DNA from 4 places in the Ectopseudomonas mendocina genome. Region 1 is predicted to be linked to each of the others. Evidence: predicted binding sites of a transcription regulator. Region 1 holds the regulator's gene; each other region holds the start of a gene.

The links. Region 1 encodes sigma-54, which starts transcription at its own class of promoters, with help from an activator protein. Its sites were predicted from a motif close to ANTGGCATNNANNTTGCTNT; they were not measured.
Region 2: a site for sigma-54 is predicted at 1,973-1,992, ahead of C7A17_RS20580 (flagellar hook-length control protein FliK). Genes of this name have one in related genera too.
Region 3: a site for sigma-54 is predicted at 1,430-1,449, ahead of nirB (nitrite reductase large subunit NirB). Genes of this name have one in related genera too.
Region 4: a site for sigma-54 is predicted at 2,070-2,089, ahead of C7A17_RS24590 (CmpA/NrtA family ABC transporter substrate-binding protein). Genes of this name have one in related genera too.

What each region holds. Positions count from the first base shown of each region.
Region 1 is NZ_CP027657.1:1,243,146-1,246,321, forward strand. Features, by position in the region: gene lptA (lipopolysaccharide transport periplasmic protein LptA) at 1-121, shown strand, start outside; gene lptB (LPS export ABC transporter ATP-binding protein) at 121-846, shown strand; gene C7A17_RS05830 (RNA polymerase factor sigma-54) at 983-2,479, shown strand; gene hpf (ribosome hibernation-promoting factor, HPF/YfiA family) at 2,573-2,881, shown strand; gene ptsN (PTS IIA-like nitrogen regulatory protein PtsN) at 2,894-3,176, shown strand, end outside.
Region 2 is NZ_CP027657.1:4,454,530-4,457,705, forward strand. Features, by position in the region: gene C7A17_RS20565 (fused response regulator/phosphatase) at 1-1,366, shown strand, start outside; gene C7A17_RS20570 (Hpt domain-containing protein) at 1,449-1,802, shown strand; gene C7A17_RS20580 (flagellar hook-length control protein FliK) at 2,027-3,176, shown strand, end outside.
Region 3 is NZ_CP027657.1:4,836,274-4,839,449, forward strand. Features, by position in the region: gene nirB (nitrite reductase large subunit NirB) at 1-1,249, opposite strand, end outside; gene C7A17_RS26835 (hypothetical protein) at 1,561-1,737, opposite strand; gene C7A17_RS22330 (thioesterase family protein) at 1,843-2,289, opposite strand; gene C7A17_RS22335 (polysaccharide lyase family 7 protein) at 2,336-3,025, opposite strand; gene C7A17_RS22340 (ABC transporter ATP-binding protein) at 3,123-3,176, opposite strand, start outside.
Region 4 is NZ_CP027657.1:5,304,842-5,308,017, reverse strand. Features, by position in the region: gene C7A17_RS24595 (ANTAR domain-containing response regulator) at 118-696, opposite strand; gene C7A17_RS24590 (CmpA/NrtA family ABC transporter substrate-binding protein) at 715-1,914, opposite strand; gene acnB (bifunctional aconitate hydratase 2/2-methylisocitrate dehydratase) at 2,218-3,176, opposite strand, start outside.

The DNA of each region.
Region 1 (3,176 bases):
CGACACCCGCCGCCAGATCGTCAACGCTGGCCGCGCCACTGGCACCAATGTCGGCACGCCGCGCCCGCGCATCGACATGGTCATCCAACCGAAGAACAAACCCGCGGATCAGCAGCAGTAATGGCCATACTCAAAGCCCAACACCTGGCTAAAAGCTACAAAAGCCGCCAGGTCGTGCGCGACGTCAGCCTGAGCATCGAAAGCGGCCAGATCGTCGGCCTGCTCGGCCCCAACGGCGCCGGCAAGACCACATGCTTCTACATGATCGTCGGCCTGGTGCGCGCCGATCAGGGCCGCGTACTGATCGACGACCTCGATGTCAGCCATCAACCGATGCACGGCCGCGCTCGTGCTGGTATCGGTTATCTACCCCAGGAAGCCTCGATCTTCCGCAAGCTCTCGGTGGCCGACAACATCATGGCCATTCTCGAGACACGCAAGGATCTTGATCGCGCCGGCCGTCAGACGGAGCTGGAAAGCCTGCTGCAGGAATTCCACATCCACCACATCGCCGACAGCCTTGGCATGAGCCTGTCCGGCGGTGAACGCCGCCGCGTGGAAATCGCCCGCGCCCTGGCGACCAACCCCAAGTTCATCCTGCTCGACGAACCCTTCGCCGGCGTCGACCCGATCTCCGTGGGCGACATCAAGCAGATAATCCACCACCTCAAGACCAAGGGTATCGGCATCCTGATCACCGATCACAATGTGCGCGAAACCCTGGATATCTGCGAAACGGCTTACATCGTCAACGACGGTCAGCTGATCGCCGAAGGCGATGCCGAGACCATCCTCGCCAACCAGACGGTGAAAGAGGTTTACCTGGGGCACGAGTTCCGCCTGTAGGCCTGCGGATATTTCACTACAGAAATATGGCACCCCCTAGGCAAAATCGAGAACATCAGGCATATAATTTGCTTCCTGGCGGCGCTTCGGCGCCCTGATGTGGAAGGCGTAACTCGCCGGTAAATTAAGGTCTGCAATGAAACCATCGCTAGTCCTCAAGATGGGCCAGCAGCTGACGATGACCCCGCAGCTGCAACAGGCTATCCGCCTCCTCCAACTGTCCACCCTGGATCTGCAGCAGGAAATCCAGGAGGCGCTGGAGTCCAACCCCATGCTCGAGCGCCAGGAAGACGGCGACGATTTCGACAACAGCGACCCGATGGCCGATGGCGCCGAAAGCGCCACTCCCAGCCCTCAGAGCAAAGAAGAGAGCTATCAGGAAACCACTCCAACGGTAGATAACCTGGAGGAAGGCGAATGGGGCGAGCGCATTCCCAATGAGTTGCCGGTCGATACGGCCTGGGAAGACGTCTACCAGACCAGCGCCAGCAGCCTGCCGAGCAATGACGACGATGAGTGGGATTTCACCACCCGCACCTCCAGCGGTGAAAGCCTGCAGAGCCACCTGCTCTGGCAACTCAACCTGGCGCCCATGTCGGACAAGGATCGGCTGATCGCTGCCACCCTGATCGACTGCATCAACAACGATGGCTATCTGGAGGAAACCCTCGAGGAAGTCACCGAATCATTCGACCCCGAACTGGATATCGAGCTCGATGAAGTGGAAGTGGTGCTGCACCGCATCCAGCAGTTCGAACCAGCGGGCATCGGTGCCCGCGACCTGCGCGAGTGCCTGCTGCTGCAACTGCGCCAGTTGCCTGCCAACACCCCGTGGCTGAACGAAACCCAGCGTGTCGTCAGCGACTACCTGGAAGTGCTCGGCAGCCGTGACTATGCCCAGCTGCTGCGCCGCATGAAGCTCAAGGAAGACGAGCTCAAGCAGGTCATCGACCTGATCCAGCGCCTCAACCCGCGTCCGGGTTCGCAGATCGAATCCAGCGAACCGGAATACGTCGTGCCGGACGTCATCGTGCGCAAGCACAACGACCGCTGGCTGGTTGAGCTGAATCAGGAAGCCATGCCACGCCTGCGCGTCAACCCGCAGTATGCCGGCTTCGTCAAACGCGCCGACTCCAGCGCCGACAACACCTTCATGCGCAACCAGCTGCAGGAAGCACGCTGGTTCATCAAGAGTCTGCAGAGCCGCAACGAAACCCTGATGAAGGTCGCCACGCAGATCGTCGAGCACCAGCGCGGCTTCCTAGACTACGGCGACGAGGCGATGAAACCGCTGGTACTGCATGACATCGCCGAAGCGGTAGGCATGCACGAGTCGACCATTTCACGCGTTACCACGCAGAAATTCATGCATACCCCGCGTGGTATTTACGAGCTGAAATATTTCTTCTCCAGCCACGTCAGCACCTCCGAAGGCGGTGAATGCTCGTCCACCGCGATACGCGCGATCATCAAAAAACTGGTTGCAGCAGAAAACGCGAAAAAGCCGTTGAGCGACAGCAAGATCGCTGGTTTACTGGAGGCACAAGGCATCCAAGTCGCCCGCAGGACGGTTGCCAAATACCGTGAATCCCTCGGTATAGCGCCCTCCAGCGAACGCAAGCGACTGATGTAGGCCAAGGGGGCGACATGCCTCCAAGCCAACGTGTTCCGGTGGCGGATTCTCATGGAATCCGTCTCTTACACAAGGCAACAAGGAGAAAGCGGTATGCAAGTCAACATCAGTGGACATCAGCTGGATGTGACCGACGCCCTGCGTGACTATATCGGCGAGAAACTCGGCCGACTGGAACGTCACTTCGACAAGATCACCAACGTTCAGGTGACCATGGAGGTCGAAAAGCTCAAGCAAAAGATCGAAGCCACCCTGCACATCGCTGGCGGCGAAGTCGTCGCCAACGCCGAGCACTCGGACATGTATGCAGCTATCGACCTGCTGGCCGATAAGCTCGACCGCCAACTCATCAAGCACAAGGAAAAGCAGCTCGACCGCCTGCAAGGCGCCACAGCCCGCTAACATCCATCCTTCATGATCCGACTTGAAAACATCCTGACCCCCGGCCGTTCCCTAGTGAACGCGCCGGGCGGCAGCAAAAAGCGCGTGCTCGAACAGATCGCCAACCTGATCGCGCGCGACCTGTCAGACCTGGATGCCCAGGATATCTTCGAAAGCCTGATTGCCCGCGAAAAGCTCGGTTCCACTGGCTTCGGCAACGGCATTGCCATTCCTCACTGCCGCCTGGAGGGTTGCGACGCACCGATCAGCGCAGTGCTGCACCTGGAAACGGCCGTGGACTTCGACGCCATCGATG
Region 2 (3,176 bases), 2.6 Mb from region 1:
CTATAACCGCGTGATACTCGAAGCCAAGATCGGCGCCATGGATCGCCTGCGTCGTCTGCAGGACACCGTGCTGCAGCAGCGTGATCTGATCGCCCGGCACAACGAGCACCTGCTGCGTGAGCAGCGTGTGGCCAAGGCGGTATTCGACAAGGTGGCGCATTCCGGCTGTCTGGATGCACCGAACATTCGTTACCTGCAATCGCCCTATGCGCTGTTCAACGGCGATTTGCTGCTGGCTGCCTACAAGCCTTCGGGCGGCATGCACGTGATGCTCGGCGACTTCACCGGTCATGGCCTGCCAGCGGCAATTGGTGCCATGCCGCTGGCCGAGGTGTTCTACGGCATGACTGCCAAGGGCCATGCCCTGGCCGAAATTCTTCGCGAGATCAACGCCAAGCTCAAACGCATCCTGCCGGTAGGTGTGTTCTGCTGCGCCACCTTGCTCAATATCAGCAGCAAGCGCGGGTTGCTGGAGGTGTGGAACGGCGGGCTGCCCGACGGGCACCTGTTGCACGGCGACGGGCGACCTCGCCAGGCGCTGGTATCGCGTCACTTGCCGCTGGGCATTCTTGAGCCCGCAGCGTTCAGCGACCGTTGCGAAATCTATCCGTTGACACCGGGTGATCGCATCTTTCTGCTCAGTGATGGCGTGCTGGAGGCCAGCAATCAACAGGGTGAGTTGTTTGGTGAAGCTCGGTTACTGGCCTTGCTCGATGCCAATCGCCAGCCTCAGGCCCTGTTCGAGGAAATCCAGCAGGCGTTGGTGGCGTTTCGTGGTGAGCAACAGGACGACGTCAGCATGCTTCAGGTCGGCCTCGCCGAGGACGACGAGCATCCCCGGCCGCTGGCCTTCGCCGATAGCGGCCACAGCAGTCCGCTGGACTGGTCGGCGAGTTTCGAATTTCGTGCGCAGAGTCTGCGTCACTTCAATCCCTTGCCGTTCCTGCTGCAATTACTGCTGGATGTACAGGCGCTCAGACCGCGTGGTGGAGAACTCTACACGGTGCTGGCCGAGCTTTACTCCAATGCGCTGGAGCATGGCGTGATGGGCCTGGACTCGTCGCTCAAACAGGATTCCAGCGGTTTTGCCGAGTACTATCGAGAACGGCGCCTGCGTCTGGCGGCGTTGAGCGATGGTTATGTACGTTTCCATTTGCAGTTGCTGCCGGAGGCGGGTGGTGGTCGTCTGATCGTACGGGTCGAGGACAGTGGCCCGGGGTTCGATCCGGCAACCATCCTCACGTCTCAGGATGAAGCGCTGTGTGGTCGTGGCCTGACGCTGGTGCGTGAACTCAGCGATGGATTCCAGGGCTGGCCTGACGGGCAGGGCGTCAGCGTGGAGTTTTGTTGGGCCGCTGAGGCATAATATGCAGGTTCTGTATCAGGCTCAGCGGCGTTACTCGTGCTGAAGCCAGAGCAGACATCGTTGTCGTTCAGGGAGTTTCTCGGTGTCCGATATCCATCTCGACGATGCCGTCCTGGCTGCCCTGCAGGACGTCATGGAAGACGAATACCCCATTCTGCTCGATACCTTCGTAGCCGATTCTGAAGAGCGCCTGCGTCTTCTGCATCAGGCCGAAGCTGAAGGTGACGCGCAGGGACTGCGCCTGGCCGCGCACAGCTTCAAGGGCAGTTGCAGTAACATGGGAGCGGTGATGCTCGCCGGCCTGTGCAAGCAGCTTGAGGATGCCGGACGACGTGAGACCCTGGAGCTGGCGCCAGCGTTGATCGAGCAGATCGAGCGCGAGTTCGCCATCGTCCGCATCCTGTTCAAATCCGAGCGCCAGCGTTACCGCGTCTGACCTTCGTTATAGGTATTCTGGGGGCGCCTCTAAAAACGTAGGCGAGGCAGCCAGCGCAAGGCAAAAACAGGCGAAAAAGCGGAGTTTACGTGCTGTAAATGAGCATTTTGAGCATGTTTTTAACGCCGCGATGGCAACGCAGGTAGTTTTTAGAGGTGCCCTCTGCTCGACTTGGCCCATCCTTTGCTCTGATACCGTCACGACCCAATAGACGGAGAGCGTCCATGTCCGCGTTGCCCGACCTACGCCTGCAGGCCACGCCTGAGGTGAAGAGCAAAGCGCAGCCACCCGCCAAAGCGCCAGAGCCCAGCAAGAACGGGGCTTCGAGCTTTGCCGAGGTGTATGCCAAAGAGCGCCAGAGCAAACCTGGCGAGCGCGCCAATGGCTCTGCACAAAGCAATCAGGAGCCGGCAAAGCCCGCTACCGACTCCCCCGGCGCTGCCGCCGAAGAGGCGGATGTTGCCGCCTCCGGCAATTCCTTGCCGAGCGATGAGCAGGCCCCTGAAGCCATCGATCCGCTGCTGGCCATGGCGCTGGGGGGGATTCAGACGCAGCCTGAGGAGGCGCCGCCTACCGAGGATGCTCTGGAGGCGCCAGCACTGATCATCAGTGGCCTTGCCAACAACGTGACGGATGAGCCGGAGCCAGTGCTGGAGGACGACTCACTCGACCCTATGGCCATGCTCAAGCAGCTGCCGGAAGAGGACAGCAAGGCGCAGGTGGCCCAGGAGAGCGTGAGCAAGAATTCGCGCGCGAACAGCACCGACTTCGCGGCTGCGATGGCGGCCATGGGCAAGGGTGAGGAGAAGACCAAGGCCAGCGACGAGGTGAGCCTGGAGTTGCCACTCGATGACTTGGCCAAGGACGCGCTGGAAAGTCTCAAGGACAGCGTGCAACCCACTCGCCCCGACCAGTTCGTCAGCAAGCTCAACGCGTTGACCCAGGCGCTCAATCAGCAGACCACGGCGGCACCTCGCTTGCCGTTGGTGCCGGGCCAGCCGGTGCCCATGCATCAGGGGGGCTGGAGCGAGGCGGTGGTTGATCGCGTCATGTGGTTGTCCAGCCAGAACCTCAAGTCGGCCGAGATCCAGCTTGATCCGGCAGAACTGGGACGCCTTGAGGTACGGGTGAACCTGTCCCAGGATCAGGCTCAGGTGACCTTCGCCAGTCCCAACGCCGGTGTGCGTGAAGCGCTGGAGGGGCAGATGCATCGGCTGCGCGAGCTGTTCGCTCAGCAGGGGATGAACCTGGCCGACGCCAATGTTTCTGATCAGTCGCTCAATCGTGGCTGGCAGGGACAGGGGCAAGGTGAGGGCGGTCGTGGTGGGGCGGGTTCTGCTGACGGGCGCCTGGTTGCCGACGAGGCGTTGCCAG
Region 3 (3,176 bases), 2.2 Mb from region 1:
TGTTGGCGGTCTTGTCCGCGCCCTGGTGGCCGACGTCGCCGATGGCGCCTTCTCCGAACATCAGATGGTCGCGAATCTCGCTGACGTTGTGACCCTCGCGGATCTGGCGGAAGTACCAGCCGCCGTCGGCGGTGTCGCCGTAGAGGCAGGCGCCGACCAGCACGTCGTCCTTGATCACCAGCTTCTTGTACACGCCACCGATGGGGTCGGAGAGGGTGATGGTTTCGCTGCCTTCGCTGCCCATGAAGTCGCCAGCGGAGAACAGGTCTATGCCGGTGACCTTGAGCTTGGTGGAGGTCACCGAGCCCTGATAGCGCGAATAGCCAAGCTGGGCCAGGTGGTTGGCGCAGACCTTGGCCTGCTCGAACAGCGGCGCCACCAGGCCGTAGGCGATGCCGCGATGACTGGCGCATTCGCCGATGGCGTAGATGCGCGGATCGAAGGTCTGCAGCGTGTCGTTGACCAGAATGCCGCGGTTGCAGGCGATGCCGGCGCGCTCGGCCAGTTCGCTGTTGGGGCGGATGCCGGCGGCCATCACCACCAGGTCGGCCGGGATCACCTCGCCGTCCTTGAATTTCACCGCGCAGACACGACCCTCGCCATTGTCCAGCAGCTCGGCGGTGTGTTTGGGCAGGAGGAACTTCAGGCCGCGATCTGCCAAGGATTTCTGCAGTAGCTCACCGGCGGTGCGGTCGAGCTGACGCTCCAGCAGCCAGTCGCCGATGTGCACCACGGTCACGTCCATGCCGCGCAGTTTGAGGCCGTTAGCCGCCTCCAGGCCGAGCAGGCCGCCGCCGATGACCACGGCATGCTTGTGAGTCTTGGCAGTGTCCATCATCGCCCGCGTGTCGGCGATGTCGCGGTAGCCGATCACTCCGGTCAGATCCTTACCGGGGACGGGCAGGATGAAGGGCGTGGAGCCGGTGGCGATCAACAGGCGGTCGTACTCGGCTTCGCTGCCATCGTCGGCGATCACGCGGCGCGCCTTGCGGTCGATCTTCACCACCGTGCGCCCGAGCAGCAGCTTGACGCCGTTTTCGGTATACCAGTTGAGGTCGTTGAGGATGATGTCCTCGAATGCCTGCTCACCGGCCAGTACCGGCGAGAGCAGGATACGGTTGTAGTTGGGGTGTGGCTCGGCGCCGAACACGGTGATGTCGTACAGATCGGGAGCGAGCTTGAGCAGCTCTTCGAGGGTGCGCACACCCGCCATACCGTTGCCGATCATCACCAGCTTGAGTTTTTGCATGCCGGCTATCTCCTGGGTCAATAGTCACGGAAAGCTGGCTGCCAGAAATGGCAGGCCAGAAAAACAAAAAAGGCGTCCCGCTAGTCACCTAGCGAGGACGCCTTTGTCCAAGTCCCGAGCTCTCGGGAAGTGCGATGCTCTTCGTTGAGCACCGCGCTTTAATCAAGTTGTGTGGTTAGCAATGCAGTGCTTGTGCCAATTTGCCAAAGCCTCAAGTTTGGCGGGTTTCAGGGTGCATAGTGATTGCCCGCACTTTCTGCGGGTGCACCTTTTCAAGGCTGTGAGCGCCGATTTGGTGCGGCGCTGGCCTGTCAGTGACAGGGTTCGACCTTGCCGGCCGTGTGCTCGACCTGAATCGGCACCTGCGTCGTGGCGGCTTGATTGGTTGTTGTAGTGGCATGAGTGGGAAGGGGCAGGGTGAGCAGTGGCCAGGCGGAGAGGCTGGCGATCAGAGCTGCGCGCTGGGCGCGTTGACGCATAGCTGGCATTGCGGTTCCTCCCAAGGTCGCCCTGCACCGGGGCGGCGCAGGGCTTTTATCGTTATGCCCTAAGGCGTAGCAGAGGAATTAGCAACTGTCACGCCAACAGGTCGGTTATCCGACCACACGATTGACCTTGGGGAATTTGGCGCTGAAAGGCTCCGGCATCGGCACCACCTTCGACTGCAGATAATCGAAGAACACGAAGCCGGATTTGGCCATCGCTACCAGCGCGCCGTCAGCCGGACGCGTGATACGGAAGGTGATGTCGCCACCGTACCTGTTGAAGTCCATCACGCCCACCTCGAACAGCAATTGGTCGCGTGCATGAGCTTCGGCGCGGTAGGTGGTGGCCAGGTCGGTAACGATGATGCCGGTGCCTTTGCCGTCGGTTTCGCGGATGCCGAACTCGAAGAGAAAACGGGCACGCGCCTCGGAAATCATCGAGATCATCGAGTCATTGCCCAGGTGGTTGGCGCCATTGATGTCGGTGACGCGCACGGTCAGGTGGGTGCTGTAGTAATACTGGTCTTCGGGGAAGTCGAGGGTCAGGCGCGCCATGATCAGGCCATTGTCGAGGAAAGCGGCGATTGTAAGCCGTCGCGCCTCAGCGGTGCAGGCTGTTGAGGTGATGGAAGGTGACGCGTCCGCCTTCGCTGTCCGGCCCGTAATTGTCCTGAATGTAGGCGCCGGCCTTGAAGTACAGGTGCTGGGTGCTCCAGGCGCTGCTCAACTGACGGTAATAGCTGCCGTCGTCGCCATCCGTGCTGGCCACGCTGACGCCGATGCGTCCGCTGGGCGTAACCCGCAGGTCGTAACCGAAGCGCTCGCCAAGCTGGATGTTTTCGGCCAGCAGGACGTTCTGTACCTCGCTGTCGCCAGGACGGACGCGTAGCAGCATTTCCACCCGGCCCACACCGCGGCGATAGTGATATTGCAGCTTGATCAGCGGGTCATTCTGGCTGCCCGGCACATCGGTGCTGTGGATCTGGCCGATCACCACCTTGTTGCGGCTGGGCACCTGGTCGACTTGCAGCACGGCACTGAGATAGTTGTCCGAACTCGCATGCAGCCAGTTGCCGAGGCTGCCGTCGCGCTGGGTTTCGCGCAGCTCGCTGCGTGGGTAGCGGGCATCGGCCGTGGTCGAGCCGGTGACCGGCACCCAGAAGGTCACGCTACCGTCGGCATTACGGCGAAAGTAGCGGCTCTCATAGCCGTTGTTCAGACGCTGGGTGGTGATGGTGGTGGGCGTTGGTTCGGTGGGAATCGACAGATTCCAGGTGGTGAGGTCGAGCACGGGATTCTCTGCCTGTCGGTTGAATGCCCTAGTTCGTCCGTGCCAGAGGCCAGAGGTTCAACCGCTCCAGCCCTCGAGCCAGAGCGGTTGCTGGTGATCAGGCGGCGGGCCGCTGCTGGCGCTGGTAGAGGAATTCCAGCACGGCAGTGCG
Region 4 (3,176 bases), 1.7 Mb from region 1:
ATACGTGAGCGCCCGGAACCGTCCGAGCGACGTTGGCCACTGCTGCAGCCTGCGGCGAAGATACGCGTGCCGCCGTCTCGCTGTCCAGTACAGTCAGCGAGCGGAGCAGCGCAACAGTCAACCGCCGAGCATGTCGTGCATGGCGATGATCTGCTCGGCCACCTGGATCAGCTTCTGCTGCCGGCTCATCGCCTGGCGGCGCATCAGGGTATAGGCCTCTTCTTCATCGCAACTTTTCATCTTCATCAACAGGCCCTTGGCCAGTTCTACACGCTTGCGTTCGGCCAGTTGCGCATCGCGTGCCTGCAGTTGTGCGCGTAGCGCCTGATCGCTCTCGAAGCGCGCCATGGCGACATCGAGGATGGGTTGCAGACGCTGGGCGTGAATGCCCTCGACGATGTAGGCGCTGACGCCGCTCTGGATTGCCTGGCGCATCACGCCGGGGTCGTGCTCGTCGGTGAACATGACGATGGGCCGTGGTTGGTCGCGGCTGACCAGTACCACCTGTTCCATCACATCGCGACCGGGTGACTCGGTATCGATCAGGATCACATCGGGTCGTACCGCCTCCACGCGTTCGGGCAGGTCGATGGTCAGACCGGACTCGTCGATCACCTCGAAACCTGCTTCGATCAGCGCGCATTTCAGGCGACCGACCTTCTTCGGGGTGTCATTGATCAAAAGGATACGCAGCATCGATGACTCTCCCGGCTGTTACAGGCTGTGAGTCAGGGCATGCAGGCGGAAACTGCGGGCATAGGCGGCGGGCTCGCTACCGTCCCAGCAGGTGCCATCCTGCAGGATGGAGCTGCGCATCTCGCCCGGCACCGACATACCCAGTGCCGATGCGGCCTCGCGGTACAGGGCCAGTTGTTGCACCTGGCGGGCCACGCCGAGGTAGTCGGGGTCGCTGCGCAGTAGACCCCAGCGGCGGAACTGGGTCATGAACCACATGGCGTCGGACAGGTAGGGCTGGTTGACCAGGCCGTCTGCGTGGAAGCGCAGCGGATGCTCATCCTGCCAGGCATTGCCGAGACCGTCCTGATAGTGGCCAAGAAAGCGCGGGGTGATGGCAGAAACCGGTGCATTGACGTAGTCGTTGCCGCTGAGTAGCAGGGCGGTACTGCGTTTGTTTTCCTCGCTCTCATCGATGAAGCGTGCAGCGTCGAGCACGGCCATGATCAGGGCGCGGGCGGTGTTGGGGTTCTGCTCAACGAAGGCACGGGTGCAGCCCAGTACTTTTTCCGGGTGATCAGGCCAGATCGCCTGAATGGTGGTGACGGTACAGCCGAGATGTTCATCGACTGCTTTGGCCGTCCAGGGTTCGCCGACGCAAAAGCCGTCGATGCGCTTGGCCTCCAGATGCTCGACCATTTGTGGTGGTGGTACCACCACGCTGTCGACGTCGTGCAGTGGGTGGATGCCCTGGCTGGCCAGCCAGTAGTAAAGCCACATGGCGTGAGTGCCGGTGGGGAAGGTCTGGGCGAAGGTCAGGCGTGCTTCATGCTGGTGCACGTATTGCCGCAGTGCTTCGCCGCTGGTCACGCCGGCGGCTTGCAGTGTGTGCGACAAGTTGATGCTCTGGCCGTTCTGGTTCAGCCCCATGAGCACGGCCATGTCCGTTGCCGCTGCACCACCGAGGCCCAGTTGCACACCATAGATCAGTCCGTACAGGCTGTGTGCGGCATCCAGCTCGCCGCTGAGTAGTCGGTCGCGCGAGCTCGCCCAGGACGTTTGGCGTTGCAGTCTGAGGCTCAGGCCATATTTCTCGGCAAAGCCCTGAGTGGCAGCGACTATCACCGAGGCCGAATCGCTCAACGCCATGAAGCCGATGTTCAGTACGCTCTTTTCCGGAGCGTCGCTGCCCCAAGCCCAAGTCAGGGCATCGTCTCGTGGGGTGTCGTGTTCGCTCATGCTGCTTCCTTACGTTCACGCAAAAGACTTTGACTCATGGACGCTGTCCATAAAAAAACGTCGTACCAGATCCAGGCGCGAAAGCTCCGGGATTCGATACGACGCCGTTGTCGATCAAGCCATTCCGCCATTGGAAAGGCTGCATGCGAAGTGACGAAGCAAGGCATATGCCAGAAGACCCACGTAATAGGTGGCCGGGAGTCATTTACTGCGTCTTGCAGTGACTGCCTGAAGGGGCGCTGGCAGTACGGCAGGCCATAAAAAAGCCCCGCACTGGGCGGGGCTCTTTTTACGACGCTAGGATCAGGCCTGAACGACCGGGATCTTGGCGTTAGCCGCAGCTTCACGGAAGTCGGCGATCTGGTCGAAGCTCAGGTAGCGGTAGATGTCGCCAGCCATGCTGTCGATGTTCTTCGCGTACTCCATGTACTCCTCGACGGTCGGCAGTTTGCCGATGATCGAAGCGACAGCGGCCAGTTCGGCCGATGCCAGGTACACGTTGGCACCATCGCCCAGACGGTTCGGGAAGTTACGCGTCGAGGTCGATACCACGGTGGAGTTCGCCGCTACACGTGCCTGGTTACCCATGCACAGCGAGCAACCCGGCATTTCCATGCGCGCGCCAGCCTTACCGTAGATGCCGTAGTAGCCTTCTTCGGTCAGCTGGTGAGCGTCCATCTTGGTCGGCGGCGACAGCCACAGACGGGTCGGGATGGAGCCTTTGACCTTGTCGAGCAGCTTGCCGGCAGCGCGGAAGTGACCGATGTTGGTCATGCACGAACCGATGAACACTTCGTCGATCTTCTCGCCCTGAACGGTCGACAGCAGACGCGCGTCGTCCGGGTCGTTCGGCGCGCAGAGCACAGGCTCCTTGACGTCGGCCAGGTCGATTTCGATGATTTCGGCGTACTCGGCATCGGCGTCGGCGGCCAGCAGTTGCGGGTTGGCCAGCCAGGCTTCCATGGCCTGAGCGCGACGCTCCATGGTGCGAGCATCGCCGTAGCCTTCGCTGATCATCCAGCGCAGCAGGGTGATATTCGACTTCAGGTACTCGGCGATGGCTTTTTCCGGCAGCTTGATGGTGCAGCCAGCAGCCGAACGCTCGGCAGAAGCGTCGGACAGTTCGAACGCTTGCTCGACGGTCAGTTCGTCGAGACCTTCGATTTCCAGGATGCGGCCGGAGAAGATGTTCTTCTTGCCCTTCTTCTCGACGGTCAGCAGGCCTTTCTGGATGGCGTAGTAAGGGATGGCATGTACCAGGT